Regions from separate parts of the Neorhizobium tunisiense genome, predicted to be linked through region 2. Evidence: predicted binding sites of a transcription regulator. Region 2 holds the regulator's gene; the other holds the start of a gene.
What was found. Region 2 encodes LexA, which represses DNA repair genes until DNA is damaged. Its sites were predicted from a motif close to TGTTCNNNNTGTGTTCNG; they were not measured.

Region 1 (14,764 bases), 1.3 Mb from region 2:
ATGAAATTGTAGATCTTGTGTACCGCGAGGCGGCTAAGACCGGCGTCGATCCCTGGACCGTGCGCATTGCCTGCGAAACGCTGGCGACCACGAACCGTGTGGTTATCGCTGGCGAAGTCCGCCTGCCGCCGAGCCTGATGAAGAAGGACAAGGACGGCAAGGACGTCATCAATCCCTCGAAGTTCAAGTCCGCCGCCCGCAAGGCGATCCGCGACATCGGTTACGAGCAGGAAGGCTTCCACTGGAAGACGGCCAAGATCGATGTGCTGCTGCATTCACAGTCCGCTGATATCGCCCAGGGCGTTGACAGCGCGGCCGACAAGCAGGGCGACGAAGGTGCCGGCGACCAGGGCATCATGTTCGGTTATGCCTGCAAGGAAACGCCGGACCTCATGCCGGCGCCGATCTATTACTCCCACAAGATCCTGCAGCTGCTCGCAACCGCCCGCAAGAAGGGCGAGGGTGATGCCGGCAAGCTCGGCCCGGACGCCAAGAGCCAGGTGACCGTGCGTTACGAAAACGGCAAGCCGGCCGCGGTCGATTCGATCGTGCTGTCGACCCAGCACCTCGACGAGAGCTGGGATTCCAAGAAGGTCCGTCAGGTTGTCGAACCCTATATCCGCGAAGCGCTCGGCGACCTGCCGATCGCCAAGGATTGCAAGTGGTACATCAACCCGACCGGCAAGTTCGTGATCGGCGGCCCGGATGGTGACGCGGGCCTGACCGGCCGCAAGATCATCGTCGACACCTACGGTGGCGCGGCTCCCCACGGCGGCGGCGCATTTTCCGGCAAGGACACGACCAAGGTCGACCGTTCGGCCGCTTACGCCGCTCGCTATCTGGCAAAGAACGTCGTCGCTGCCGGCATTGCCGACCGCTGCACGATCCAGATTTCCTACGCCATCGGCATCGCCCAGCCGCTGTCGATCTATGTCGACCTGCACGGCACGGGCAAGGGCGTGACGGAAGACCAGGTGGAAGCCGCCATCCGCAAGGTCATGGACCTGTCGCCGACCGGCATCCGCCGCCATCTCGACCTCAACAAGCCGATCTATGCCAAGACTTCCGCTTACGGCCACTTCGGCCGCAAGGCCGGCCGCGACGGTTCTTTCTCCTGGGAGAAGACCGATCTGGCGAAGCCGCTCAAGGATGCGTTGAAGGAAGAGACCCTCAAGGCCGCCTGATCGGCCTTTACGGATAGCTCCATAAAACTGTAAAGCGGGTGCCTCCTGACGGAGACGCCCGCTTTTATCATGAGAGACCAGCCTATGACCGAACCGCAGCACCCGAGCCGCAGCACCGAAGCCTTCTTCGGGCGCCGCAAGGGCAAGCAGCTCCGCGAACGCCAGGCGGAAGGGATTGCGACATTGCTGCCGGCGCTGAAGCTCGATCTTCAGGCGCCAGCGCCGGCGGTGCTTTCAGAGATATTTCCGATACCGGTCGAGGAGCTGCGGCTGGAAATCGGTTTCGGCGGCGGCGAGCACCTGGTCCACCGTGCGCAGGAAAGCGCCAGGACCGGCTTCATCGGCGTCGAGCCCTTCGTCAATTCCATGGCGAAGCTTCTGTCGCGGGTGGACGAGCTGGGGCTCAAGAACATCCGGGTCTATGACGACGACGCCACGCAGGTGTTGGACTGGCTGCCGGATGCGTCGCTCGATCGCATCGACCTGCTCTATCCGGACCCGTGGCCGAAGCGGAAACATTGGAAAAGGCGGTTCGTGTCTGAGGTCAATCTCGGCCGCTTCCACCGCGTGCTGAAGCCGGGCGGCCTGTTCCTGTTCGCATCCGACATCGACACCTATGTCAACTGGACGCTGATCCATTGCCGCGACCACGGCGGTTTTCAATGGCAGGCGGAGCAATCGTCGGATTGGCTGACGCCGTTCGCCGGCTGGCCCGGTACACGATACGAGAACAAGGCTCGCCGGGAAGGCCGCTCCTCGGCCTATCTGACGTTCAGGAAAACCTGAAAGGTCAGTGCAGGCTGACGGTCTTCAGGTCGTCTTCAGCAGCCTTGAAGAAGGTGCTGGAGCGATTGTCTGTCAGAAGGATCGGCGTACCATCTGCGCCGAACAGGGCCCAAAGATCGAGACTTGGATCGATATCCGGGGCTTCAGGGAAACAGCGGGACACTTCGTCTGACCGCATCTTGCGAATATACCCGACCTCTCCAGCGCCCAGATGAGCAAGTTCGGACTGCGTCAAACGCGTATTCGCTTCTTTCAGGAGCATTCCAGCCTCCAGCATTGAGGGGCAACGGCATTAGCGCCATTGACCTACTCTGAGACGGAAATGTTAATTTTTCGCACCATGCGTGCCGGCTCGGGGCGGATAAGGTCAACCGACAGCAAACCGTTCTTGAGCGAGGCGCCGGAAACCTGCATTCCGTCGGCCAGCACGAACATACGTTGGAACTGCCGCGCAGCAATGCCGCGGTAAAGATAGTCGCGCTCACCCTGCTCGGTCTGCCGTCCGCGGATCACGAGGTGGTTTTCTTCCGTCGTCACCTCAAGCTCGGCTTCGGAAAAGCCGGCGACAGCCAGCGTGATTCGCAGCCGCTCGGGGGCCCCGGAAGCGTCAGCGCGGATGCGTTCGATATTATAGGGAGGGTAACCGTCGTTCGACTTCGCGAGGCGTTCGAGGGTCTTTTCCATGGCGTCGAAGCCCAGAAGCAGGGGGCTCGCAAACGGCGTCATTCGGCTCATAGTCCAGTCCTTGCAACAAGCGACCCTGTCGACACCCGCCACGCGGCCCGTCAACTCGCTTGTTATATGGGAGGTTCCGGCGGCGACCGCAAGGATGAGCGCCGGGACTGATGTCACGGCTACTCCATGCCGATCATGCGGCACTTGACAGGATGCAAGGTTGTGGACCACTACCGCGGAAAACGGGAGTTTTCATGCAGCGCAGGAAGATTATCATCGATACCGACCCGGGTCAGGACGATGCCGCGGCAATCATGCTTGCCTTTGCGAGCCCCGGCGAGATCGAGGTGCTTGGCCTTTGCGCGGTCGCCGGAAACGTGCCGCTTTCCTACACAAGCCGCAACCTCCGGATCATCTGCGAACTCTGCGGCAGGCCGGACGCGCAGGTTTACGAGGGCGCGCCGAAGCCAACCGTGCGCCCACAGGTAACCGCCGAGCACGTTCACGGCAGGACGGGCCTCGACGGCATCGAACTGCCTGAACCGACCATGCCGGTGAAAGATACGCATGCTGTCGACTTCATCATCGACACGTTGCGCACCGAGCCCGCCGGAACGGTAACGCTCTGCACGCTCGGGCCACTCACCAATATCGCGCTCGCTCTTGAGAAAGCGCCGGATATCGCGGCGCGCGCGAAGGAACTGGTGATGATGGGCGGCGGCTTTTTCGAAGGCGGCAACATCACGCCGGCTGCCGAATTCAACATCTATGTCGATCCGGAAGCGGCAAAGATGGTATTCGCCTCGGGCATGCCGATCGTCATAATGCCGCTCGACGTCACGCATCAATTGCTGACGACGAGAGCCCGCGTCGAGAAGATCGCCGCGCTCGGTACCCGCCCTGCAGAGGTGCTGGTCGCGTGGCTCGCCTTTTTCGAGCGCTTCGACATCGAAAAATACGGCTCGGATGGCGGACCGTTGCATGACCCGACGGTGATAGCCTACCTCCTGAAGCCCGAACTCTTCTCGGGCCGCGACTGCAATGTCGAGATCGAGACGCGCTCGGAACTGACGGTCGGCATGACGGTGGTCGACTGGTGGCACGTCTCCGGCCGCAAGCCGAACGCCAAGGTGATGCGCCACGTAGATGCTGACGGCTTTTTTGAATTGCTGACGGAACGGGTTTCGCGTCTCTAAGCGGAACAGCGGACAAGGAAAAGCCGCCGGTTGCACGGCGGCTTTTCTGCGTTTTCGCCTGCAGGTGCGATCAGAATTCCTGCCAGTCGTCGGATGCGACGGCGGCTGAACCGTGGGAGATCGCAGCCCTCGGGTCGGGCTTGGCACGCGGAGCCGGGGCCGGTGCTGGCTGGCTCGCCCGCGGCGCCCGCATGGTCTGGGCCACCTGACGCAGTGCCTGCGGAGCATTTTGATTGTGGCTAGCAGCATGTGCGGAGACGCGGAACCGGGCGACAAGCGACTTCAGCGTTTCCGCTTCCGTGCTCAACACCGTGCTTGCGGCGGTGGTCTCTTCCACCATCGCAGCGTTCTGTTGGGTCACCTGGTCCATCTGGTTGACGGCCGAGTTGACCTCCTTGAGGCCGACGGCCTGTTCGCTTGCCGACGCCGAGATCTGGCGGATCAACCCGTTGATCTGCATCACCTGCACGGCGATCTTCTGCAGCGTGTCGCCAGCCTTGCCGACCAGGTCCACACCGTCGCCGACCTGGCTGGTCGATGCGTTGATGAGCGCCTTGATCTCCTTGGCAGCGGTGGCGGAACGCTGGGCGAGTTCGCGGACTTCCTGTGCGACGACAGCAAAACCCTTGCCGGCTTCACCGGCGCGGGCTGCCTCGACGCCGGCATTCAGCGCCAGCAGGTTGGTCTGGAAGGCGATCTCGTCGATGACCCCGATGATGCGCGAGATTTCCTGCGAGGACTGGGCAATGCCCTGCATCGAGGCGACGGCCTTCTGTACGACTTCGCCGGACTTTTCCGCATCGTCGCAGGCGAGGTTGACCGTAGCGGCGGCGGAGCTGGCGTTCTCGGCGCTTGAATTCACCTGCGCAGTAAGCTCGTTGAGTGCGGCTGCGGTTTCCTCGAGGCTTGCCGCCTGCTGCTCTGTCCGGCGCGACAGGTCCTGGGCGCTGGTTGTGATTTCACGGCTGCCATTGCCGATATTGTAGACGGTCGAGCTCACCGTCGCGATCGTCTCCTCGAGGCTTTCCAGCGCCTTGTTGAAGTCGACCTTCAGCTTCGCATATTCGCCCGGGAAATCGTCCTGGATGCGATAGCCGAGATTACCGTTGGAGAGTTCCGCCAGGCCATTGGCGAGCGAGCTGACGATACGCTGCTGCTGCTGGGCGTTCGCTTCCCGCTCGCCTTCGGAACGGTGGCGCTCGCTTTCCGCCGCATGGCGCTGTGCTTCCGCCTCCGTTTCGAGCCGCCGGCCGTCCGCCAGCGTGTGGCGGAAGCCTTCGAGCGCGCCGGCCAGCGAGCCGATTTCGTCGGTGCGGTCCTGGCCCTCGACCGGCTGCTCGAACTGGCCCTTGCTCAAGGTGTCGACGCTGCCGAGCAGCGCCCCGAGAGGCCGCCGCACGAAGACGGTGCTGCCGAAATAAAGGGTCGCGATGCAGGCCGCCATCACGACGATCCCACCGAGCACCATCATCAGTGTTTGGTCCTGAACCGGTGCGGCGATCACGCTCTGCGGCACGTCCAGGACGATCGCCCAGGTGGCGTTGAGGTCCGGAACCGTGAACGGATAGACGACGCGTTCAAAGGGTTCCGCCGCATCGGCGGTCAGGTTGTCGAGCTGGATCGGCTGGTTCGACTTCAGCGCGGCCAGCAGCTCGTTTGTTTTCTCGCCTTCGACCGGCTTCATCAGCTTGTCGGGATTGACGGGCACGATCCATTTGCCGCCTTGCGACACCAGGAGAACCCGGCCGGAGCCGAACGGCCGCATCGCCTGGAGTTTCTTCGTCAAAGTGGCCATCGAAACGTCGAGGCCGGCAACTCCGAGAAGCTTGGAGCCGGACATGACGGGGTAGGCGACGGAGCTCATGGCGACGGCGTCGCCCGTCGTGCTTTCGATATAGGGCTGGGTGAGCGAACCTTTTTTCGAGGTCGCCGCGAGCGAATACCATTCCGCCTGGGTATCGATGTCGAAGACGCTATAGGCGATATCGCCGGTGCGGCTCTTGGTCCAGTAAGGGGCAAGCTCCCCCTTCTTGTTGGCGCCCATCTCCTTGTTGCCGACGAGCTCCGCGTTCTTCCCGTCGAATACGCCCGGAACTTCGGCGAACCAGCTGCCATAGGCAAAGACATTCTGCTCCAGATTGGCCTTGAGAGCGTCGGTGACACCCTTGCGGTCGAGATAACCCGCAGCATGACCGCGGCCGATCACGCCGGCCATCGAGCGTGCGGCGCCGGCAAGCTGGCCCATGTCGACGGCAACTTCGTTGGCGATCGAGCGCGCCTCGGCCTGCGCCTGCGCCATGGTCAGCGTCGAGACGCGGTTACGGGTTTGGGAAATCAGGAAGAGGTTGGAGAGAACCAGAACGACGGCGATGACCAGGCTCGTTACCAGTATGAGTTTCGTGGAGAGTGACTTGATCTTGAGCGAAAACATCGATTGCCTCGCATTGCGGACTGAGGTGAGGCTCCTTCATGGAGCTGTCGCGAGGCGGATCACGATCGAATCCCGCCCCCGCGGAGATATCGATCGCGACCCTAAAAGGGATATCTTAACTTTAACTAAAATTGTAACGCATGCCCTCGCACCGCCGCGAAAATGCAGCGGGTGTTTGATCGGGGCAGCTCAGACCCTGGCATCGACGGCCTCTGCCGGCGGGATCGACGGCTGGGCGCCACGGGTGAGGCAGGCGAGCGAACCGGCCACCGCGGCCCGGCGAAGCGCTTTCGCAAAATCGAGCCCCTGTTCGAGGCTGGCGGCCAGGTAACCGCAAAACGTGTCGCCGGCGCCGACCGTATCGACCGGCTCGATCTTCAACCCCTCGGCGGTGACGATCTCTCCGTCGCGGATTGCGATCACGCCGTCGCCCCCGAGTGTGACGACGAATGTCTGGCCGGTTTCGGCATGCAATTTTTTCAACGTCGCCTGGCGTGCCTCTGCGTCGGCGATCGGGCTTCCGGCCAGCAGTTCGAATTCCGTCTCGTTGGCGACCACGATATCTGCGAGCCGGGCAAGCCGGGCCGCATCGCCGGTCAGCGGCGCCGTGTTGATCACCGTCAGCACGCCTTTGGCACGCGCCGCGTTGAGCGCCGTCTCTACCGCCTCGGCTGGGATTTCGAGTTGCAGCATCAGGATATCGTCGGTTTTCATGGCGTCGACCGCCGCCTCGGCCTGCGCCGCGCTCACCGTACCGTTGGCGCCGGCCACCACCGCGATCATGTTTTCGCCCGTGCCGCCCACCAGGATCAAGGCCGTGCCGGTTGGATCGGTTACGCGCGCGACCGCGGAGAGATCGACCTTCGCGTCATCGAGAAGTGCCAGCGCCGGCGTGGCAAAACCATCCTCCCCAACGGCTCCGGCCATATGCACCGCGCTTCCGGCACGGCGGGCGGCGAGAGCCTGGTTGGCGCCCTTGCCACCGGCGGCGGTCGCAAAGCTTGATCCCTCAACCGTTTCGCCCGGTTGGGGCAGACGCTCGGTCGTGGCGATGAGATCCATGTTGATGGAGCCGAGGACGGTGATCATGGTGGGCCTGCTTGCTTGATTTAAAGTCGCGCGACACTGCCCGAGAGGGTCACTCCTCGTCAACCACCCGCAGTTTGAGAAGGCCGGTACGGCTTTCGACCACCTTCGCCTGTGGCAGGTCGCGGGCTGCTTCGGTCACCACCGGAGCCTCGAGTTCGAGAGCCTCGATCCTGGCGCCGCGGCGGTTGAGCTTGTCGGTGGAGGTCATGATCTGCTCGACATCCTTCTGCGCCGCGAAGAAATGCGCCTGGAGCTTGCGGGTGCGGTCGTCGAGACGTGAGAGATCCTCGATCAGCAGCGCCACCTCGCCCTGGATGAGATGCGCCTGCTCGCGCATCCGCTGGTCCTTCAGCACGGCCTGGATGACTTGGATGGACAGCATCAGGAGAGAGGGAGAGACAATGACGATGCGGGAACGTTGCGCCTTGTGCACAGCGCTCTCGAAATGCTCGTGGATCTCGGCGAAGATCGATTCCGACGGCACGAAGAGGAAGGCCATTTCCTGCGTTTCGCCCGGGATCAGGTATTTTTCCGAGACATCGCGGATATGCACTTCGAGATCTCGCTTGAAGGCCTGGCTGGCGGCCCGCCGGGCCTCAGGGGCGGCGGCCTCGCGAAAAGCGTTCCAGGCTTCAAGCGGAAATTTGGCATCGATCACCAAAGGCGGAGCGCCGTTCGGCATCCTGATCGTGCAGTCGGGCCGGGTCCCGTTCGAAAGCGTGGTCTGGAAGCCGTAGGCGCCCATCGGCAACCCGTCGGCAATGATCGCTTCCATTCGGCCCTGGCCGAAGGCGCCGCGTGTCTGCTTGTTCGACAGGATCGCCTGCAGGCCGACGACGTCCTTTGCGAGGGTCTGGATATTGTTCTGTGCAGCGTCGATCACCGCCAGCCGTTCCTGCAGCCGCCGCAGGTTCTCGTGCGTCGATTTGGTCTGTTCGGTGATCGTCGCGCCGATCCGGTGCGTCATGCCGTCAAGCCGCTGGCTGACCGACTGGTTAAGTTCCGACTGCCGCGTCGAAAGCGTCTCCGCCATCGCCGAAAGCCTGCCTTGCATTTCGCTCTGTGCCCGCAGAAGTTCGGAAAGCCGGGCCTCGCCCTCCATCGCCCGCAGGGCCGCATCTTCCTGCCGCTGAAGCGACGCCCGGCGCGCCAGGAAGAGCCATAACAGCAGCAATGCCGCTCCACACATCACCGCCACGACGGCAGCGCGCGGATCGTCGAAAAAACGGTAAAGACTTGCGAGAAGATTATTCATGACCGGAAGCTAACAGAAATTTGCCACTTGAAAAGATCAAAACGTGAACATTGTGCTTCCTGGAGATGTAATTTCTATTTCTTCGGAAAAAAAGATGGGTTATGGGAAGCCATGACGATCAAGCCTCTGATTATTCTGCCTGACCCGATCCTGCGCCAGGTTTCCAAGCCGATCGAGCGCGTTGACGCCGAGCTTCTGAAGCTCGCGGACGACATGCTTGAGACCATGTACGACGCTCCGGGCATCGGCCTTGCCGCGATCCAGATCGGCGTGCCGCGCCGCCTCCTCGTCGTGGACATTGCCCGTGAGGGCGAGGAAAAACAGCCGCAGGTCTTCATCAACCCGGAGATCGTCAGATCCTCCGACGAAATTGCGGTCTATGAAGAGGGCTGCCTTTCCATTCCGGAATATTATGCCGAGGTGGAACGCCCGGCGACCGTCAGCGTCAAGCATCTCGGCCGCGACGGCAAGGAATATGTGGTGGAGGCCGATGGGCTGCTGGCCACCTGCCTCCAGCATGAGATCGATCACCTGAATGGCGTGCTTTTCATCGACCATATCTCCCGCCTGAAGCGCGAGATGGTGATCAAGAAATTCACCAAGGCTGCCAAGTCCAAGGCGGTCTGAACCGTCGCTCGGGCGATCCGAGTTAAGAAGGCGCGGTCTCTTGAGACGCGGAACGTCCATGTCTCTTCGCATCATCTTCATGGGAACCCCGGAATTTTCCGTGCCGACCCTGCAGAGCCTCAAGCATGCGGGCCACGAGATCGTCGCGGTCTATACCCAGCCGCCGCGCCCGGCCGGCCGGCGTGGGCTCGATCTGGTGAAGTCGCCGGTGCATCAGGCCGCGGAACTGCTCGGCATCCCCGTCTCCACGCCGGTGAATTTCAAGGATTCCGAAGAGCGTGAGAAATTCCGTGCGTTCGATGCGGATGTTGCCGTCGTCGTCGCTTATGGCCTGCTGCTTCCGGAAGCGATCCTGACGGGTACCAGGCTCGGTTGCTACAACGGCCACGCTTCGCTCCTGCCGCGGTGGCGCGGCGCAGCGCCGATCCAGCGGGCGATCATGGCGGGTGACAGGAAAACCGGCATGATGGTCATGCAGATGGAAAAGGGCCTAGATACCGGCCCCGTCGCGCTGACGAGCGAAGTGGAAATCGGCGACAACATGACCGCCGGCGAACTGCACGACAAGCTGATGCTGGTCGGAGCCCGTGCCATGGTCGAGGCGATGGGGAAACTCGAAGCCGGAGACCTGCCGCTGACGCCGCAATCGCCGGAAGGCGTGCTTTATGCCGCCAAGATCGACAAGGGCGAGACCCGCATCGATTTTTCGAAGCCCGCGCGCGATCTGCATAACCATATCCGCGGCCTGTCACCGTTTCCCGGCGCGTGGTTCGAGGCCGAGATCAACGGAAAGCCGGAGCGGGTAAAGGTTCTCGGGTCGGAGGTCGGCGAAGGGCAGGGCGAGCCCGGAACGGTTTTGGACGACACGTTGACCGTTGCCTGCGGCGAAGGGGCCGTGCGGCTCCTGAAATTGCAGAAGGCGGGGGCTAAGCCCCTGGCGGCGGCTGAGTTCCTGCGGGGCACGCCGCTTGGGCCTGGCACGAGGCTCTCCTGATGCCACGATTCCGCATGACCGTCGAATATGACGGCACGCCTTATGTCGGCTGGCAGAAGCAGGAAAACGGCCATTCGGTCCAGTCGGCACTTGAAAAAGCCATCCTGGCGCTGACCAAGGAAACGGTGCTGGTCAAGGGTGCCGGGCGCACGGATTCCGGCGTTCACGCGCGCGGACAGGTCGTGCACGTGGATCTCTCGCGGCCATGGGAGCCGCACAAGCTGCGCAATGCGCTGAACGCCTATCTGGGAATGGCTCACGAGAAGGTGGCGGTCATTGATGTGCGGGCTGTCGATGACGCATTTGATGCCCGCTTTTCGGCCGTGCGTCGGCATTATCTCTACCGTATCATTTCGCGCGCCGCACCATTGGCGCTGGAGGCAAAGCGCGCCTGGTGGGTGACCCGGGATCTGGACCACGAAGTCATGCACGCCGCCGCCCAGACACTGGTCGGAAAGCATGACTTCACGACATTTCGTTCGGTTCATTGCCAGGCGAAAAGCCCCGTCCGCACATTGGATCTGCTGGACGTAACGCGTAGCGGCGATCTGATCGAAATTCGCGCCACGGCGCAGAGTTTCCTGCACAATCAGATACGTTCGCTCGCCGGTACGCTGAAACTCGCCGGCGAAGGCCGCATGACGCCGGCAGACGTCCGCGCAGCGCTGGATGCGCGCGATCGCAAGGCCTGCGGCCCGGTGGCGCCGCCGGAGGGGCTTTATTTCATGCGCGTCGATTATCCGGGCGACCCCGTAGAGCCCTGAAGCGCCTGCTTCATCAGAGCGGATAGATGCCGAGGAAACGCTGCAGCGCTTCGGTCAGCAGCATGCCCGGCACGATCAGCACCAGCACCAGCGTGGTGATCATCAGCGGCTGCGGCCCGCAGATCATCCGCATCACCCGTGAGACCGCGATGATCATGACGATCAGCAGGGCGAAATGGACAAGCGCCAGCGCGGTATCGAGGCTGGACGGCAACAGGAAGCGCAGGCTCAGCAGGCCGTAGAGATAGGAAAACGGAACCGAGAGCCAGTTGACGGTGACGACGACCGCCGGAAACTTTCGGGCAATGCCGAGAAGAGAGCAGAGTACGCCGGCAAGGATCAATGGCACCAGCCAGTTGAAGATTTCCAGCATCGCCATGCGAACGAAGAACATCCCGCCGATCCGGGCGCCGGGCGGCATGCTGTCCAGCAGATAGTCGCGCCACCACAGCCAGGATATGAAAGCTCCCGGCAGGCACCAGAGGAATGCCCAGAACGAGCGCATCATGCCGCGATCGGAAATGTCGAGCAGGCGGAAACCCTGCGCATCGCCCCGGATCAGCAGCCAGAGACCGCTCAGATATAGTCTGACTTCAGGATAGGAGGGCAAGGCGGCCTCCCCGCAAAACGGCGAAATCACGCATCAGGTTAACGAAACCCCCATGAGATTCTCCAGTCTGCGCGCAACGATAATTTCGGCCAGAACCACGAGCCCCAGGGTCGCAACTCGTATCATCACCGGGCCGCCCATGACCGTTCTCAGAATGCACCACATGAGAAAAAGCGCCGCGATCAGAAGGGATGCCGCCAGCGCCATCGAGCCGTAGCCGGCAAGGCTTGCAAGGGCGCCATGTTGATCTGAAAGGAAGGAGAGAGGCGCTAGGATGACATAGGCCGCATAGGCGAGCGGGACGGCAAACCAGTTGCGCAGCACGATCAGAATCCGCACGAGCGGCATGAAGCGCAAAATGAGGCCGAGGGCGACGAGCGCGACAGTCGGCACCATCCATTGGGCCGCTTCGAGAACCAGCATCTTCAGGAAGAAGATGAAGGAATAGTCCTCTCGTTGAGGGAAATGGCGAAGGTATTCCATTCGCCGAAAGATCCAGCCGATAATTAATGCCGGCGCACACCAGGCGACTGCCCAGAACGAACGCAACACGCCTTCGTCCGAAATATCGAATGGCCGCAAACCGCGCGCATCGCCGCGGATCAGCAGCCAGAGGCCGCCGAGGTAGAGCCTGACGTCATGATAGGAGGGCATTATCGAACCAGCGGGAGATGAAGGTCCCATAGATTTGGGTAAGCGTCTCCAGATCGGCAAGGGCCACGCGCTCGTCGATCATGTGCATGGTCTGGCCGACCAGGCCGAATTCGACAACGGGGCAATAATCCTTGATGAACCGGGCATCCGATGTGCCGCCGGTTGTGGAGAGTTTCGGCACCTTGCCGGTCACACTTTCAACGGCGCCGGAAAGCGAAGCGATCAGGGCGTTGTTGCGGGTGAGGAACACGTGGCTCGGTCGCTCGGCCCAGGTGATGTCGTAGCGCGCCGGATCGCGGCCTGGGCGAAGCGGGCTGCCGACTGCTGCCGCGTCGAGTCGCCTGATGATCTCGGCCTTGACGGTATCGGCGGTCCAGGTGTCGTTGAAACGGATGTTGAAAGCGAAGGTGGCTTTTGCCGGAATGACGTTGGTCGCCGGATTGCCGACATCGATGGATGTCACTTCCAGATTGGAGGCCGGGAACTCCGGGGTGCCGCCGTCGAAGGGCGGGTCCATCAGCGCAGATGCAAGCGGCAGGAGTCCGCGCACCGGATTGTCGGCCAGATGCGGATAGGCCGCGTGGCCCTGGACGCCGAAGACGGTAATCTTGCCGGAGACCGAACCGCGCCGGCCGATCTTGATCATGTCGCCGAGTATGTCCGGGTTGGTCGGCTCGCCGACCAGGCAGGCATCCCAGGTCTCGCCCCGTCCGGCCGCCCATTTCAGCAGCTTCTCGGTTCCATTGACGGCTGGGCCTTCCTCGTCGCCGGTAATCAGAAAGGAGATCGAACCTTTTGGCGCGCCATGCTGCTCGATATGGCGGGCTACGGCGGCGACGAAACAGGCGATGCCGCCTTTCATGTCGACCGCGCCGCGGCCGAACAGCTCATCGCCGACAATCTCGCCAGCAAAGGGCGGTCGGCTCCACGAGGTTTCATCTCCCGGCGGCACCACGTCCGTATGCCCTGCAAACATCAGGTGCGGGCCTTCGGTGCCGAGCCGGGCATAGAGGTTCTCGATGTCCGGCATGCCGGGTTCCGTCGCCACCATCCGCTCGACCTTGAAACCGAGCGGAAGCAGCATGGCCTCCAGCGCTGCCAGCGCGCCGCCTTCGGCGGGTGTCACCGAAGGGCAGCGGATAAGCGTCTGGAGAGTGGCGATGGGATCGGCACTGGACATCTGACGGGTCAGTCGCGCAGCAGTTCGTTGATACCGGTTTTGGAACGGGTCTTTTCATCGACGCGCTTGACGATCACGGCGCAATAGAGGCCGGGGCCTGGCTCGCCGTTCGGGAACGGTTTGCCCGGCAGCGTGCCGGCTACGACGACGGAATAGGGCGGCACTTCGCCATAGCTGATCTCGCCGGTGGCGCGGTCGACGATCTTGGTCGACTTGCCGATGAACACGCCCATGCCGAGCACTGAACCCTCACGGACGATGCAGCCTTCGACCACTTCCGAGCGGGCGCCGATGAAGCAATTGTCCTCGATGATGGTCGGGCCCGCCTGCATCGGCTCCAGCACCCCGCCGATGCCGACGCCGCCGGAAAGATGCACGTGCTTGCCGATCTGGGCGCAGGAACCGACCGTCGCCCAGGTATCGACCATCGTGCCCTCATCGACGTAGGCGCCGAGGTTGACGAAGGAGGGCATCAGGACAACGTTTTTGGCGATATAGGCCGAGCGACGTGCCACCGCGTTCGGCACAGCGCGGAATCCGGCCGCACGGAACTCGCTTTCCCCCCAGTTCTCGAACTTGGAGGGCACCTTGTCCCACCAGGTCGAGGCGCCGGGACCGTGTCTGACCACTTCCATGTCGTTGAGCCGGAAGGAGAGCAGAACCGCCTTCTTCAGCCACTGATGGACCGTCCAGGTTCCGTCTTCGCCCCGGCTTGCAACCCGTGCCTTCCCGCTGTCCAAAAGGTTGAGCGCCTCCTCGACCGCGTCGCGGATCTCTCCTTTGGTCGAAACCGTTACGGTGTCGCGGTTGTCGAATGCCGTCTCGATAGTCTTTTCGAGAGAAGAGAAGTCCGGGCTGCTCATGGGAAATCCTTAAACGTCACTCTGTATCGTGATGGTGGGAGAGGTGGCCATTTGGTGTCATTTGATCTAAGCGACCGTCACTCAAGCGTCAATGTGAATTGGCGTCAATGCATTTGACGCCGGAAGGATCGTGCGAATGGCAAAGGCGAAAAAGGACGGGCCGCGGCGCAAGGGCGGGGTCTGGGATCCGCTGAAGGACAACAAGGCGGACAAGAGCGCCGCTGCCGGCCAGCCCAGGACGCCGCAGACGGAATCGCGTTCCTATCGCCTCGCCTTTGCGGATGACGAATTCCTGAGCCGTGAAGAGCTTCGTCCCGTCCGGCTTCAGCTTGAGCTGATGAAGACGGAAATGGCATTGGCCGAGCGGGGCATAAGATCGACCGTTGTGCTGTTCGGCGGCGCGCGCATCCCGGCTCCCGGCCAGAGCGCCTGGGCCGCCCGCAACGACACCCAGCG
Region 2 (14,764 bases):
TCGTCACCAACGAACAGCGCGGCAATTTCCGCCTCGAGACCTTCACGCCGCTGCAGGCCGTTGCCGAAGGCGTCACCGAGACCGGCCATATCGTCACCGGCACCTTCCGCTATATCGGCAATCTGGTGACCGGCCGGATGAAGGCGGACCAGCTCGGCGGACCGGTTAGGGTCGCTCAGGCATCGGGCCAGATGGCGACGCTCGGCTTTGCGGCGGTGGTCCAGCTTGCGGCGGTTCTTTCCGTCTCGATCGGGCTTTTGAACCTCATGCCTGTGCCAGTTCTGGACGGCGGCCATCTCGTCTTCTACGCGATCGAGGCCATCCGCGGCCGGCCGCTCGGCGCGGGTGCGCAGGAGATCGCCTTCCGTATCGGGCTTGCGATGGTTTTGAGCCTGATGGTGTTCGCCACCTTCAACGACATCAGCAATCTGATCGGTTGATGTCCTTCAAATCGTAAAAGAAACCGTTTATTCACCATGTTTCCAACAGTTGCGTGGCCATTGGGTCACGCAAGGGAAGTAAGTAAACAGAAATTAACGCGATGCCTTGCTTGTAGGTCAAAAGAAGGTAAAACGACACACGTGGCCGGAGTCGGGCACCACCCGCCGAGGGACAACGGGAAAAGGTAAGAATTGAAATGAAGGCTGGTTCAAAGTTTTTGAACGCAGTGTCGGCGTTTGCGCTGTCTGCTAGTGTTGTTGCATCGGGCGCAGGTGTACTGGTACTTGCTTCCGCACTTTCTGCCGAAGCGGCGGTTATCCGGAGTGTTCAGGTCCGCGGCGCACAGCGCGCCGGCGAGGAGGCTGTCCGTTCCAACCTGACCATCCGCCCGGGTGTCAACTTCTCCAATAACGACATCGATGAATCGGTCCGCAAGCTCTATTCGACCGGCTATTTCTCGGATGTCAAAATCAGTGTTTCCGGCAGCACGCTCGTCGTGTCGGTGAGCGAAAACCAGCTCATCAACCAGGTCGTGTTCAACGGCAACCGCAAGATCACCGACGACAAGCTTCAGGCAGTGGTTCAGACCCAGCCGCTCGGCCCGTACAATCAGGCACTGGTCGATGCAGATATCCAGCGCCTGCGTGAAGCCTATCGCGCGATCGGCCGCAGCGACGTTCAGATCACCACCCAGACCGCCGACGTCGGCCAGGGGCGCGTCAACCTTGCCTTCGTCATCAACGAAGGTGACCGCACGAAGATCGCTGACATCAATTTCGTCGGCAATCAGGCTTATGGCGATGGCCGCCTGCAGTCGGTGATCATCACCAAGGAATCCGGTCCGCTGTCCTTCCTGACCCGCAAGGACGTCTATAGCGAGGACAAGCTGCGCGCCGACGAGGAAGCGCTGCGTCAGTTCTACTACAACCATGGTTATCCGGACTTCCGCGTCATCTCGTCGGAAGCCGTGCTCGACGCATCGGGCAACAAGTACAACATCACCTTCACGGTCGAGGAAGGCCAGCGTTACGAGTACGGCAACATCTCGGTCGAATCCACGGTCGAGGGCATCAGCAGCCAGGACCTCGAAGGCCTGGTTCAGACCCGCGCCGGCAACGTCTATAATGCCCGCGAGATCCAGAAGACGATGGAAGCGATCTCCAAGCGCGTCGCTGCGGCCGGTTATCCGTTCGCCCGCGTCACGCCGCGCGGCGACCGCAACATGGGAAGCCACACGGTCGGTGTTTCCTACCTGGTCGACCAGGGCGAGCGCGCCTATGTCGAACGCATCGAGATCCGTGGCAACACCCGCACGCGTGACTATGTCATCCGCCGCGAATTCGATTTCAGCGAAGGCGACGCCTTCAACCAGGAAATGATCTCGCGCGCCAAGCGTCGCCTTGAGGCACTCGGTTATTTCACCTCCGTGAATATCTCGACCTCGCAGGGCACTTCGCCTGACCGCGTCGTCATCGTTGTCGATGTCGAAGACCAGCCGACCGGTTCGTTCGGTATCGGCGCCGGTTATTCTGCTGGCGGCGACGGCTTCCTGCTCGAAGCTTCGATCGAAGAAAAGAACTTCCTCGGCCGCGGCCAGTTCATCCGCGTCGCAGTCGGCGGTGGTCTTGACGAAGCCCGCAGCTACAACCTTTCGTTCACCGAGCCCTACTTCCTCGGTTACCGTCTGGCGGCCGGTTTCGACCTGTTCAAGAGCTCGACCTCTTCGAACAGCTATTACGACTATGAAGAACAGGGTGTCACCTTGCGTGTGACGGCGCCGATCACCGAAGATCTGGCAACCACATTCCGCTACACCTACAAGGAAATTCAGTACGAGAACGACGGCGCCTTCGGTAGTGACGGTCTTCCCGGCACCGCTGACGATAACCTTTCGTCGCCCTACATTTCGATGATCGATAACGGCAAGTTCGTTCAGTCGTCGATTTCGCAGACGCTGACCTACAACACGCTCGACAGCCAGACGCTGCCGCGCGAAGGCATCTACGCGACGATCACGCATGAATATGCCGGTCTCGGCGGCGACTCCGACTTCTACAAGATTTCCGGCCGTGCCCGTTATTTCCAGCTTCTGTCGACCGAGGCCGATCTGATCGGATCCATCGCGGTAGGCGCCGGCCATGTGGTTTCCACCGGCGACAATCTGCATGTCTTCGACCAGTTCACGATCGGCGGTCGTCAGATCCGCGGCTTCGAGAATGACGGTATCGGTCCGCGCACGACCGATCACGGCGACGCACTCGGCGGTACGACCTACTTCACGGCTTCCGCCGAAATGTCGATGCCGATGCCGGCTGTTCCGGAAGACTTCGGTCTGCGTGCTGCCGTCTTCGCCGATGCCGGCACTCTTTACGGCAATGATGTTCCGCTCGGCACCAGCACCGCGCAGGGCACCAGCATGAACTGGCGTGCTTCGGTTGGTGCGGGCATCATGTGGGCGTCGCCGTTCGGCAACATCCGCTTTGACTACGCGCATCCCGTCGTGAAGGAAGATTTCGACGAAACCCAGGAATTCCGGTTCAGCATGGCGAACCAGTTCTGATTATTTCCGCTCGCGATGGCGGGCGGAAATCTGTTCTGGAGCTTTGGCTTTATGGACCACAATGAATTCTTTCCGCCCCATGATGGCGTGAGCCTGCGCGAGTTGGCCGCCCTTCTTGGGGCTGAACTGCTTGATGGCAGCGCCGGCGATCGGCTGATCCGTTCCGTTGCACCCGTTGCGCGGGCCGGAGAGGGTGAAGTCTGTTATATCCTGTCCCGGAAAAGCCGGCACGAACTGGAAAGCTGCAAGGCTTCCGCGATTATTTGTGACACGGCGATCCGTTCGATCATTCCGGCCCATATCCCGGTTCTGCTGACCAAGACGCCACACACGGCGTTTGCACAGGCGGGTGCTCTCCTGCACCCGATCGCGATGCGGCCGTCTCCAATCACCTCGTTTCCGCCGGGCATTTCGCCGGCTGCGTTCGTGGATCCAACCGCCAGGCTCGAACCCGGCGTCGAAATCGAGCCTATGGCCGTGATCGGCGCGCGGGCGGAAATCGGCGCCGGCACCCGCATCGGCGCTGGGACTGTCATCGGTGCCGACGTCAAGATCGGCCGGGATTGCACGATCGCCGCAGGGGCGAGCGTCGTCGCGGCTTTGATCGGCAATGGCGTGATCATTCACAATGGCGTCCGCATCGGCCAGGACGGCTTCGGTTTTGCGCCGGGTCCGCGAGGCATGCTGAAGATCGTCCAGATCGGCCGCGTCATCATCCAGGACAATGTCGAGATCGGCGCCAACACGACGGTCGACCGCGGCGCCATGGACGATACGGTGATCGGTGAAGGCACCAAGATCGACAATCAGGTCCAGGTCGCCCACAACGTGCGCATCGGCCGTCATTGCGGCATTGCGAGCGGGGCCGGCATTGCCGGTTCGACACGGATTGGCGACGGCGTATTGATCGGCGGCGCATCCGGTATTAATGGACACATCTCGATTGGTGACGGCGTTCAGATTGCTGCGATGAGCGGCGTGGTGTCGGATATTCCGGCTGGCGCGCGTTATGGTGGTATTCCTGCCCGCCCGATGCCGGATTTCCTCCGCGATACCGCGGAAGTCTTGATGCGTTCGGATGAGCGGGCGAAACGCAGAGGAGAGAAAAAGAATGACTGATGAGACCAAGCCGATGCTCGGCGCGGCCGATATTCAGGAAATCATGAAGCTGCTGCCGCACCGCTATCCTTTTCTCCTGGTCGACAAGATCGTCGAGATCGACGGCGACAATTCCGCGATCGGCATCAAGAACGTCACCGCCAACGAGCCGCATTTCACCGGGCATTTCCCGGAGCGGCCGATCATGCCGGGCGTGCTTCTGGTCGAAGGCATGGCGCAGACCGCCGGCGCCATCTGCGCCAGGAAGGAAGGCGAGGGCGGCAATCTCGTCTACTTCATGACCATCGACAATGCCCGCTTCCGCAAGCCGGTCGTGCCCGGGGACCGGGTCGAGTTCCACGTCACCAAGCAGAAACAGCGCGGCAATATCTGGAAATTCCATTGTGACGCGAAGGTGGACGGCGTACTTGTTGCCGAAGCCGATATCGGCGCAATGATCCGGCGCAAGGAAGAAGAATGAGCAGCATTGCAGCCAGCGCGCGCATCCATCCGTTAGCTTTGATCGAGGACGGCGCCGTCATCGGCGAGAACGTCGTCGTCGGACCGTTTTCGCATGTGGGCCCGCGGGTGGTGCTGAAGGATGGCGTCGAACTGCTGTCGCATGCCGTGGTGAGCGGTCGCACCGAGATCGGCCGCAACTGCCGTATCTTTCCGATGGCGGTGATCGGCGGCGTTTCCCAGAGCCTTCATGAGGCAGGCGAGGATTCGACGCTGACGGTCGGCGACAATTGCGTCATGCGCGAAGGCGTGACGATGAATTGCGGCACGGTCGGCGGCGGCGGCAAGACGGTGGTCGGCAACAACTGCCTGTTTCTCGCCAATTCGCACGTCGCGCATGATTGTCAGCTCGGCAACGACATCATCATGTCGAACAACGTCATGCTCGCCGGCCACGTCCATGTGGCGGACCGAGCAATCCTCGGCGGCGGCTGTGCCGTGCACCAGTTCACCCGCATCGGCCGCCAGGCTTTTATCGGCGGGCTTTCGGCGGTCAACTACGACGTCATTCCCTACGGCATGCTGAACGGCAATCCGGGCGTCCTCGGCGGCCTGAACGTGGTCGGCATGACCCGGGCCGGCATCGAGCGCGCAACGATCCATACCGTTCGCCGTGCCTTCAAGCAGATATTCGAGGGCGAGAGCAACATCCGCGCCAACGCCGCGGCGATCCGCAACGACTACGCCGATTGCAAGGAAGCGATGGAAATCCTCGATTTCATCGCGGTCGAGAGCGATCGTGCCATTTCCTCGACCTTCCGCGGCAAGGGCTGATCCCGCATGGCCGGCCTCCCGAGCCTTGCGCCGAAGGGCCGGCTGGCAATCATCGCCGGGAAGGGGTTTTTGCCCCTCTATGTGGCGAAAGCAGCGCAGCAGGCCGGTGAAACACCGCTGATCCTAGCACTCGCAAATGAATCCGATCAGAGCTTCGATGGTTTCGAAGCGGTTTCCGTTGGCGTCGGCGATCTTTCGGCAATCGAACGTCTGTTCCGCGAAATGGGTATCACCCGCGTCATCCTGTCGGGCGGTGTCGCCCGAAGGCCCGACTGGCGCGACATCCATCCGACCTTCCGGACGATCCTGAAAGTCCCCTCGGTTGTCCGCACGCTCCTTTCCGGCGGCGACGACTCGGTGCTCCAGATGGTCATCAAGCTCATCGAGGCGATGGGTTGCGAGGTGCTGGGGGCCCACGACATCGTGCCCGGCCTGCTTGCCAAGACCGGACCGCTCGGCGCCCATGTGCCCTCGGACGATGACCGCCGCGACATCGACCGGGCGTCCGAAGCCGCCAAGCGTCTCGGCGAACTCGACATTGGCCAGGGCGCGGTCAGCGTCGGCGGCCGCGTCGTGGCTTTGGAAGGCGTCGAGGGCACGGACCGGATGCTGGAGCGGGTGGCGGCACTGCGCGCCGAAGGCCGCATTTCGGCCCGCCGCAAGGGCGTGCTCGTCAAGCTCTGCAAACCGCAGCAGGACATGCGCGCCGATCTGCCGACGATCGGCCCGTCGACCATCGAAAACGCCATCAATGCCGGTCTCGCCGGCATCGCCGTGGAGGCGGGACGCGCTTTGGTGCTGGAAGAATCCAAGATGATTGCCGCGGCCGATGCCGCCGGTATTTTCGTCTGCGGCATAGATCCCGGCCTGCCGCAAGGAGGATTGTGATGGTCAGGACCTTGAAGGTTGGTGTCATCGCCGGCGAAGTATCCGGCGATCTGCTCGGCGGCGATCTGATCGCAGCCTTGAAGGCAGCCCATGACGGCCCGGTCGACCTCGTCGGCGTCGGTGGCGAAAGTTTGGAGGCACAAGGCCTCACCTCGCTTTTCGACTTTTCCGAACTGTCGATCATGGGTCTGACCCAGGTAATCGCCCGCCTGCCGAACCTGATCAGGCGGATCAACCAGACGGCGGCGGCCATCGTCTCGGCAAGGCCGGATGTGCTGATCATCATAGACAGCCCCGATTTCACCCATCGCGTCGCCAGGAAAGTGCGCGCCGCTCTGCCGGACCTGCCCATCGTCGATTATGTCTGCCCGAGCGTCTGGGCGTGGAAGGAATACCGCGCCAAGGCGATGCTCGCCTATGTCGATCATGTCCTGGCTGTGCTGCCGTTCGAGCCTGAGGCCATGAAGCGCCTCGGCGGGCCGGAAACCACCTTCGTCGGCCACCGTCTGACAGCCGATCCGTCGCTCCTCAAGGTCCGCGGCATCCGGGCCGGACGCCCGGTGAAGGAGCCGGGGGAAGAAAAGACGATCATGCTTTTGCCGGGCTCCCGTTCGGCGGAAATCAAGGCGCTGCTGCCGGTTTTCGGCGAGGCGGCCCGCGAGTTCGTCGCCCGCAACGGGCCGACCCGCTTCGTGCTGCCGACGGTTCCCCGCCTAGAAAAGCTGGTGCGCGAGATCGCCGCCGGTTTCGAGGTCAAGCCGGAGATCAGCGTCAGTTCGGATGGCAAATGGGCAGCCTTCACCGAGGCCGATGCAGCGCTTGCGGCCTCGGGCACGGTAATCCTCGAACTCGGCCTTGCCGGAATTCCGGTCGTCTCGGCCTACAAGACCGACTGGCTGATCACCATGCTCGCGAAACGCATCAAGACCTGGTCCGGCGCCCTGCCGAACCTGATCGCCGATTACGCGGTGGTACCGGAATACGTCAACGACGTGGTGCGTCCGGCAAGTCTTTGCCGTTGGGCCGAACGCCTGTCCTCCGACACGTTGCAGCGTCGCGCCATGATCGAAGGTTTCGATCTCACCTGGGAGCGGCTGCAGGTGCCCGTGCCGCCCGGCGAGGCCGCCGCCGGCATCGTTCTCCAGGTTCTGGACACTAAAAAACCCGGCCATCTCTGACCGGGTTTTTTGTTGGGTTCAGCGTTCGATTAACGCTTGGAAACCGGAACGTAGTCACGCTGCGCTTCGCCGGTATAGAGCTGACGCGGGCGGCCGATGCGCTGCTGCGGATCTTCGATCATTTCGGCCCACTGGGCGATCCAGCCGACGGTGCGGGCGAGAGCGAAGAGCACGGTGAACATGGTGGTGGGGAAGCCCATCGCCTTCAGCGTGATGCCCGAATAGAAGTCGATATTCGGGTAAAGCTTCTTCTCGATGAAATACTCGTCGGTGAGCGCGATGCGCTCCAGTTCCATCGCCACCTGCAGGAGCGGATCGTCCTTGTGGCCGAGTTCGCCGAGCACTTCATGCGTGGTCTTCTGCATGATCTTGGCGCGCGGATCGTAGTTCTTGTAGACGCGGTGGCCGAAGCCCATCAGGCGGAAAGGATCGTTCTTGTCCTTGGCGCGGGCGATGTATTCCGGGATTTTGTCGACCGAGCCGATTTCCGTCAGCATGTTGAGCGCTGCTTCGTTGGCGCCGCCATGGGCCGGGCCCCAGAGGCAGGCAATGCCGGCCGCGATGCAGGCGAACGGGTTGGCACCCGAGGAACCGGCGAGGCGGACCGTCGAGGTCGAAGCGTTCTGCTCGTGGTCGGCATGCAGGATGAAGATGCGGTCCATGGCGCGCGACAGAACCGGATTGACCACATACTCTTCGCACGGAACGGCAAAGCACATGCGCAGAAAATTCGACGCATAGTCCAGGTTGTTCTGCGGATAAACGAAGGGCTGGCCGATATGGTACTTGTAGGCCATCGCGGCAAGCGTCGGCATCTTGGCGATCATGCGCAGCGAAGCGACCATGCGCTGGTGCGGATCGGTGATGTCGGTCGAGTCGTGATAGAAGGCCGACAGTGCCCCGACGCAGCCGCACATGACGGCCATCGGATGGGCGTCGCGGCGGAAGCCGGTGAAGAAGCGGCTCATCTGCTCATGCACCATCGTGTGATGGGTCACGCGATAGTCGAAGTCCTTCTTCTGGGCTGCGGTCGGCAGTTCCCCGTAAAGCAGCAGATAGCAGGTTTCCAGAAAGTCGCCATGCTCGGCCAGCTGTTCGATCGGATAGCCGCGATGCAGCAAGATGCCCGCGTCGCCGTCGATATAGGTGATCTTGGATTCGCAAGACGCCGTCGAGGTGAAGCCCGGGTCGTAGGTGAAGGTGCCGGTGTGTTTGTAAAGAGCGCCGATATCGACCACGTCGGGACCGATGGTGCCCGACTTGACCGGCAGATCGACTTTTCTGTCACCGATTACCAGATTTGCGCTTGTTTCCGTCATGCTGATCCTCCAACCTTTTGGCGGCATGGCGCCCTAAAAGCGCCACAAGAATTAAGCGTCCACAGTTTAGCTATATGATCCGAAAGCTGATGCCAAGCTGTCGTGACGGCATTTTGTGCAGCGCGAAAAATTATTGGGCAGCGGCGTTTGCTTGGATGTCCAACTTCCTGTTGCAGGCCTCTTTCACGCTTCGGAATTCCCGATATTTAACCGCCGGTTGACGGCCGGGGAGGAAGCGCGCAGGTTGCATTGCCGCATGTTTGGCGGTGGGGCGAATAGAGCGTTTCATGCCGGAGGAAAATGCATTTCCGACGCGTGCCGAGGCAGGGAAGCTGATATCCCGGCCGCCGGACCCCCGCATAAATGGAGGCGCATCCGACTCGGTCAAGGTCCGGGATCTGGCCGAGCTTTTTCCCGCGATCGAACGCCGCCCGCCGGTTCATACGTCAGGCGGCCCCTTTCGCCGCTCCACGAGCCGACGGCTTGACCGGCTGCGGCGCCGTCTGCCGGTCATGCTGGAGGAGGAGGCGGTCTATGGCCATGGCTTCCTTTTTCTGCCCGTTGTCGTCGGGGCAGGGGCCGCCTGCTGGTTCGCGCTGCCGCAGACCCCGGCTTTCTGGCCGTATTTCCTCCTCCTTTGCGACTGCGCGATATTTGTGATCGCCTCGCGCTACCGGTCCGGTACCACGCACCTCTTGCCGCTCGCTCTCACACTCTTTCTGGCAGGCATGATGCTGGCGCAGTTCGAGACTTGGAGGCGCTCCACTGTCATTCTCGATACGCCGGTGACGACCGAGCTTGCCGGCGTGGTCGAGCGTCGAGAGATCGATGCCCAGGGTCGTTGGCGTTATATCGTCCGCATCGCGCGGACCTCCAATCCGGAAGTCAGGCGCCCACCGCAGCGTGTATCTCTGCTTTCAAGGTCCCGCCATGAACCGGCCAAAACCGGCGAAACGATCAGCGGCCGCGCCCGCATTTCACCCCCGTCGGGACCGGCCCTGCCGGGCCTCAACGACTTTGCCTTTTCGTCCTATTTCGACGGCATCGGCGCTGTTGGGTTTTTCTATGGAGCACCGAAAAAGCAGGCTGCCGCCCATTCAACCCGGGGCTGGATTGCGGACGTCGAAACCCGGCTTTTCGATCTGCGCAGCGCAATCGCAACCCGTATCCGGGAGACCGTGCCCGGAGATCCCGGCGCCTTTGCCGCGGCGATCGTCACGGACGAGCGCCGGGCGATTTCCGAAGACACCACCGAGGCGCTGCGACTGTCGGGCCTCGCCCATATCGTCGCCATTTCCGGGCTGAACATGGCGCTCGCTGCCGGCATCTTTTTTGTCGGCGTGCGTACCGTGCTTTCCGTCTTCACGGGCTTCGCCCAGGCCTATCCGGTCAAGAAGATCGCCGCACTTGGTGCCCTGATGATGGCGACGGCCTACTACCTGATCTCTGGTTTCGGCGTTTCGGCCGAGCGGGCCTATATCATGATGGCGATCATGCTGGTGGCGGTCCTTTTCGATCGGCCATCGATCAGCCTGCGCAATGTGGCGCTGTCTGCGCTCACCATCATCGCCATGTCGCCCTCGGAAATACTGGGGCCGAGCTTTCAGATGTCGTTTGCCGCCACCGCTGCCCTGGTTGCCGGCTACGCGCTCTGGAAACATAGGGCGGAAGGCCGCGATCCCGAACCTCTGCCGTTCCGTCACCCTCTGGTGACGCCCGTTCTGACGTCCTGGAATTTCGCGGCCGGCATCTTCGTGACCTCGCTGATCGGCGGCATTTCGACCGCAATGTTCTCGGTCGAACATTTCCACCGTATCGCCACCTACGGCCTTGCAGCGAACCTCGCCGCCATGCCGATCATCTCCTTCGTGGTCATGCCGGCCGGGCTGGCCGGCATGTTGCTGATGCCGTTCGGCCTCGATGCTCCCTTCATGAAGCTCATGGGCCTCGGCCTGGAGTGGGTGATCGCCATTGCCAACCACGTTGCCGCCTGGGGCGGCGATGTCGGCACAGGACGACAGCATCCCTGGTTCCTGACCGTCTCGACCGCAGGTTTTCTGCTGCTGACGCTGCTGAGGACGAGACTGAGATTGATCGGGCTGCCACTGATGATGACTGCTCTGCTGCTTTCCTGGCATGAGCGGTCGATGCCCCTGCCGGATATACTGATCTCGGAAGACGGGACCACGGTCGCCGTTCTAGATGGGGAGGGGGTCGCCATCAATCGCGCCCGCCCGCCCGACTTCATCTACGACCAATGGAAGAGGGCCCTTTTGCTCGGCGATCCCACCAAGCCTGAAATGTCGCCATCCAGGGAAAAGCCGCCCGACGACAAGCCTCCCGGCGAGAAAGCCAACGAGCGGCGCGAGCTGGCCCCAGCGGAACTCGAAACGGCAAAGTCGCAAATGAAACGAGCGCCTGCCGGCCGCTTCACCTGTGAGCAGAAGGCCTGGTGCGCGGCACGCACGGGCAAGGGCATCGTTATCGCTGTCGAGGACAGCCGTTATGCCGGTGCCGCCTGCGACGCCGCCAATCTTGTCATTGCCCCGCGCGCCCGCTTCGACCAATGCCGGTCCGGCGCGCCGATGATCAACGGCGCCACGCTTCGCAAGGCGGGCGCCATGGAGATATTCCTCAACGGCGCGACCGACGTTCGGCGCTGGCAGATCCGTGCCGCCATGGCGGGCGAGGATCGACCCTGGAGCAGGCACCGCCACTATGATTGGCGAAGCCGTGGTTTTGACAGGTCATTGCCGGAACCGGTCCGGCAGATGATCAGTGATACCGGCGGATGAGGCCGACGAGCTTGCCTTGGATCTTCACCCGGTCCGGCCCGAAAATCCGGGTTTCGTAGGCGGGGTTGGCGGCTTCGAGCGCGATCGAAGCGCCGCGGCGGCGAAAACGCTTCAGCGTCGCTTCCTCGTCGTCCACCAACGCCACGACGATATCGCCCGGATTGGCCGTATTGCTGTTGCGGATGATCACCGTATCGCCGTCGAGAATGCCGGCCTCGATCATCGAGTCGCCCTTGACCTCCAGCGCATAATGTTCGCCTGAGCCGAGCATTTCGGCGGGCACGGCAATGTCGTGCGTATTGTTCTGGATCGCCGAGATCGGCACGCCGGCAGCGATGCGGCCCATGACCGGAACGGTCGTGGCGTTCGATGGGTCGTCGTTGGCGGCGGGCTTTGGAGGCACCGCGACGGGCTGCGGCTTGCCGAGGCTGCCCTCGATGACGCTCGGCGAAAAACCGCGGCGGGGCTGGATGCTCGGCGAATAGGCTTCCGGCAGCTTGATGACTTCGAGCGCACGGGCCCGGTTCGGCAGGCGGCGGATGAAGCCGCGTTCCTCGAGGGCCGTGATCAGCCGGTGGATGCCGGATTTGGACGCGAGGTCGAGAGCGTCCTTCATTTCGTCGAATGACGGCGGGATGCCGGATTCCTTCATGCGTTCGTGAATGAACAGAAGCAATTCCTGTTGTTTGCGCGTGAGCATCTTTTGGCACCCTCAGAGTCGGAAACAAATCCAGAACGGACACTATATGTTCCATATGTGTTCTGCAAGTCCCTAAATTTCTGTGAAGTATGAAGATTTTTTCTTCATAGATGCGTGCCAGATATCTCGTGTCACACCACTTGCGCGGCGCGAGCCCGCTGCCAAAGTAGCTTTGCGATTCCAATTCCGGGGGGCCTCGCTTGAACGCAAGACCGATCGATCATCTCGTGCTGCCGGTGGCGGGACTTGCCGCTGCGCGTTCCCGGCTCACGAAGCTTGGTTTTACAGTTGCGCCGGACGCTTTTCATCCTTTCGGCACAGCCAATGCTTGCGTGTTCTTCTCGGATGGCAGCTACCTGGAGCCGCTGGCTCTTGCCAATCGCCGCCATGCAAGCGCTGCCGCCAAACGCGGTAACGTTTTTACGGCACGCGATCTGGCCTTCCGCAACGGGCGCGACAGGCAGGGGTTCTCCGCGCTCGTTATCGCCACGGGTGACGCGATGGCCGATCACGCGCGTTTCAAGATGCGTGGCATCTCGGCAGGCGACGTGCTGGAATTTTCCCGCGGCATGACCTTGGCCGATGGTTCCGAAACGCAGGCGAGCTTCCGGCTGGCTTTTGCGGGTGATGACCGCGCACCTGATTTCCTGATGTTTTCGTGCCAGCGGATCAATCCCCTGCCGGCCGATCGCGGCGAACTGGAGCGCCATTCCAATGCCGTCACGGGGCTGAGCAAGATCATCCTGTCGGCCTCGGCACCCTCCGACTTCGTACCCCTGGCGGAGCAGGTGCTGCTGACGAAGGCCAAGCCGGAGGCCGCGTCGATCGAGCTTGCCGCTGCCAATGCCCGCATTCGCATCCTGCAGGATCACCAACTCGAAGCGGAATTCGCCCTGCCGTCGACGCCGGGTGCCGAGGGGCTGCGCGGCCGGGTGATCATCTTCAAGACGACCGATCTTGCCGTGACAGAGATCACCCTTGCTGCTAATGACGTCGCATTCGTCCGCCGGGAGGGCCGTGTTCTCGTCTCGGCGGCGCCCGGCCAGGGTGTTTTGTTCGGCTTCGAGGAATAGGTTCATGGAAGTTACCGCCAATCCACGCGTCTCCGTCGGCGAAGGAGACGGCAAGGTGGTTTTCGCGCAGGATGCAAAGCTGTCGCTGATCGCCGGCCCCTGCCAGATGGAGAGCCGCGACCACGCCTTCATGATGGCAGGCGCGTTGAAGGAACTCTGCGGCAAGCTCGGTATCGGCCTCGTCTATAAGTCCTCCTTCGACAAGGCCAACCGCACGTCGATTTCCGGCAAGCGCGGCATCGGGCTCGAAACCGCCATGGAGATCTTTGCCGACCTCAAGAAGGAATTCGGCTTTCCGGTTTTGACCGACATTCACACGGAAGAGCAATGCGCCGTTGTCGCGGAGACGGTCGACATCCTGCAGATCCCGGCTTTCCTCTCCCGCCAGACGGACCTGCTTGTCGCAGCCGCCAAGACCGGTCGCGTCGTCAACGTCAAGAAGGGCCAGTTCCTGGCGCCCTGGGACATGAAGAACGTGCTTGCCAAGTTCACCCAGAGCGGCAATCCGAACGTGCTGCTCTGCGAGCGCGGTGCTTCCTTCGGCTACAACACGCTGGTCTCCGACATGCGCTCGCTGCCGATCATGGCGTCGCTCGGCGCTCCGGTCATCTTTGATGCGACACATTCGGTGCAGCAGCCGGGCGGGCAGGGCGCTTCGACGGGCGGCGACCGCACCATGGTGCCGGTGCTGGCGCGCGCGGCCGTCGCGGTCGGTGTCGCCGGCGTCTTTCTCGAAACCCACCAGGATCCGGACAACGCGCCCTCGGACGGCCCCAACATGGTGTATCTGAAGGACATGCCGCGGCTGCTCGAAAAGCTGCTCGCTCTCGATGCCATCGCCAAGGCGGCTTGAGCCCGCTCACTAAAAGCGCGCAAACTGCTTCGATTGTAATTTTCGCGTCATTGATTATGAGACATTTTCAGTGACCTCGTGACGTCAAGTCCAAACCCAGGGAGAGACCCTTGACCGCCATCACCGATATCATCGCCCGCGAAATCCTCGACAGCCGCGGCAATCCGACCGTTGAGGTGGATGTCTATCTGGAAGACGGATCGATGGGCCGCGCGGCCGTTCCGTCGGGCGCCTCCACCGGCGCGCACGAAGCCGTCGAACTGCGTGACGGCGGCAAGCGCTACCACGGCAAGGGCGTCGAGAAGGCGGTCGAAGCCGTCAATACCGAGATCTTCGATGCGATCGGCGGCTTCGATGCCGAAAGCCAGATCCATATCGACAAGACGATGATCGCGCTCGACGGTACGCCGAACAAGTCGCGCCTCGGCGCCAATGCCATCCTCGGCGTCTCGCTCGCCGTCGCCAAGGCCGCCGCCGAAACGTCCGGCCTGCCGCTCTACCGTTATGTCGGCGGCCCGAACGCCCATGTCCTGCCGGTGCCGATGATGAACATCATCAACGGCGGC

Region 1: a site for LexA is predicted at 8,649-8,666, ahead of ABCW43_RS09060 (DNA recombination protein RmuC). Genes of this name have one in related genera too.

Annotation. Positions count from the first base shown of each region.
Region 1 covers NZ_JBDIUU010000001.1:1,726,816-1,741,579, reverse strand. The annotation lists gene metK (methionine adenosyltransferase) at 1-1,184, shown strand, start outside; gene trmB (tRNA (guanine(46)-N(7))-methyltransferase TrmB) at 1,269-1,970, shown strand; gene ABCW43_RS09085 (BQ00720 family protein) at 1,975-2,232, opposite strand; gene ABCW43_RS09080 (Hsp20 family protein) at 2,277-2,705, opposite strand; gene ABCW43_RS09075 (nucleoside hydrolase) at 2,900-3,841, shown strand; gene ABCW43_RS09070 (methyl-accepting chemotaxis protein) at 3,912-6,272, opposite strand; gene ABCW43_RS09065 (ribokinase) at 6,462-7,361, opposite strand; gene ABCW43_RS09060 (DNA recombination protein RmuC) at 7,411-8,616, opposite strand; gene def (peptide deformylase) at 8,728-9,243, shown strand; gene fmt (methionyl-tRNA formyltransferase) at 9,302-10,237, shown strand; gene truA (tRNA pseudouridine(38-40) synthase TruA) at 10,237-11,001, shown strand; gene ABCW43_RS09040 (hypothetical protein) at 11,015-11,611, opposite strand; gene ABCW43_RS09035 (hypothetical protein) at 11,645-12,265, opposite strand; gene dapE (succinyl-diaminopimelate desuccinylase) at 12,249-13,445, opposite strand; gene dapD (2,3,4,5-tetrahydropyridine-2,6-dicarboxylate N-succinyltransferase) at 13,454-14,308, opposite strand; gene ABCW43_RS09020 (LOG family protein) at 14,445-14,764, shown strand, end outside.
Region 2 covers NZ_JBDIUU010000001.1:384,842-399,605, reverse strand. The annotation lists gene rseP (RIP metalloprotease RseP) at 1-440, shown strand, start outside; gene bamA (outer membrane protein assembly factor BamA) at 638-3,001, shown strand; gene lpxD (UDP-3-O-(3-hydroxymyristoyl)glucosamine N-acyltransferase) at 3,053-4,120, shown strand; gene fabZ (3-hydroxyacyl-ACP dehydratase FabZ) at 4,113-4,580, shown strand; gene lpxA (acyl-ACP--UDP-N-acetylglucosamine O-acyltransferase) at 4,577-5,392, shown strand; gene ABCW43_RS02045 (LpxI family protein) at 5,399-6,280, shown strand; gene lpxB (lipid-A-disaccharide synthase) at 6,280-7,458, shown strand; gene gltA (citrate synthase) at 7,488-8,777, opposite strand; gene ABCW43_RS02030 (ComEC/Rec2 family competence protein) at 9,065-11,572, shown strand; gene lexA (transcriptional repressor LexA) at 11,553-12,272, opposite strand; gene ABCW43_RS02020 (VOC family protein) at 12,473-13,345, shown strand; gene kdsA (3-deoxy-8-phosphooctulonate synthase) at 13,350-14,198, shown strand; gene eno (phosphopyruvate hydratase) at 14,309-14,764, shown strand, end outside.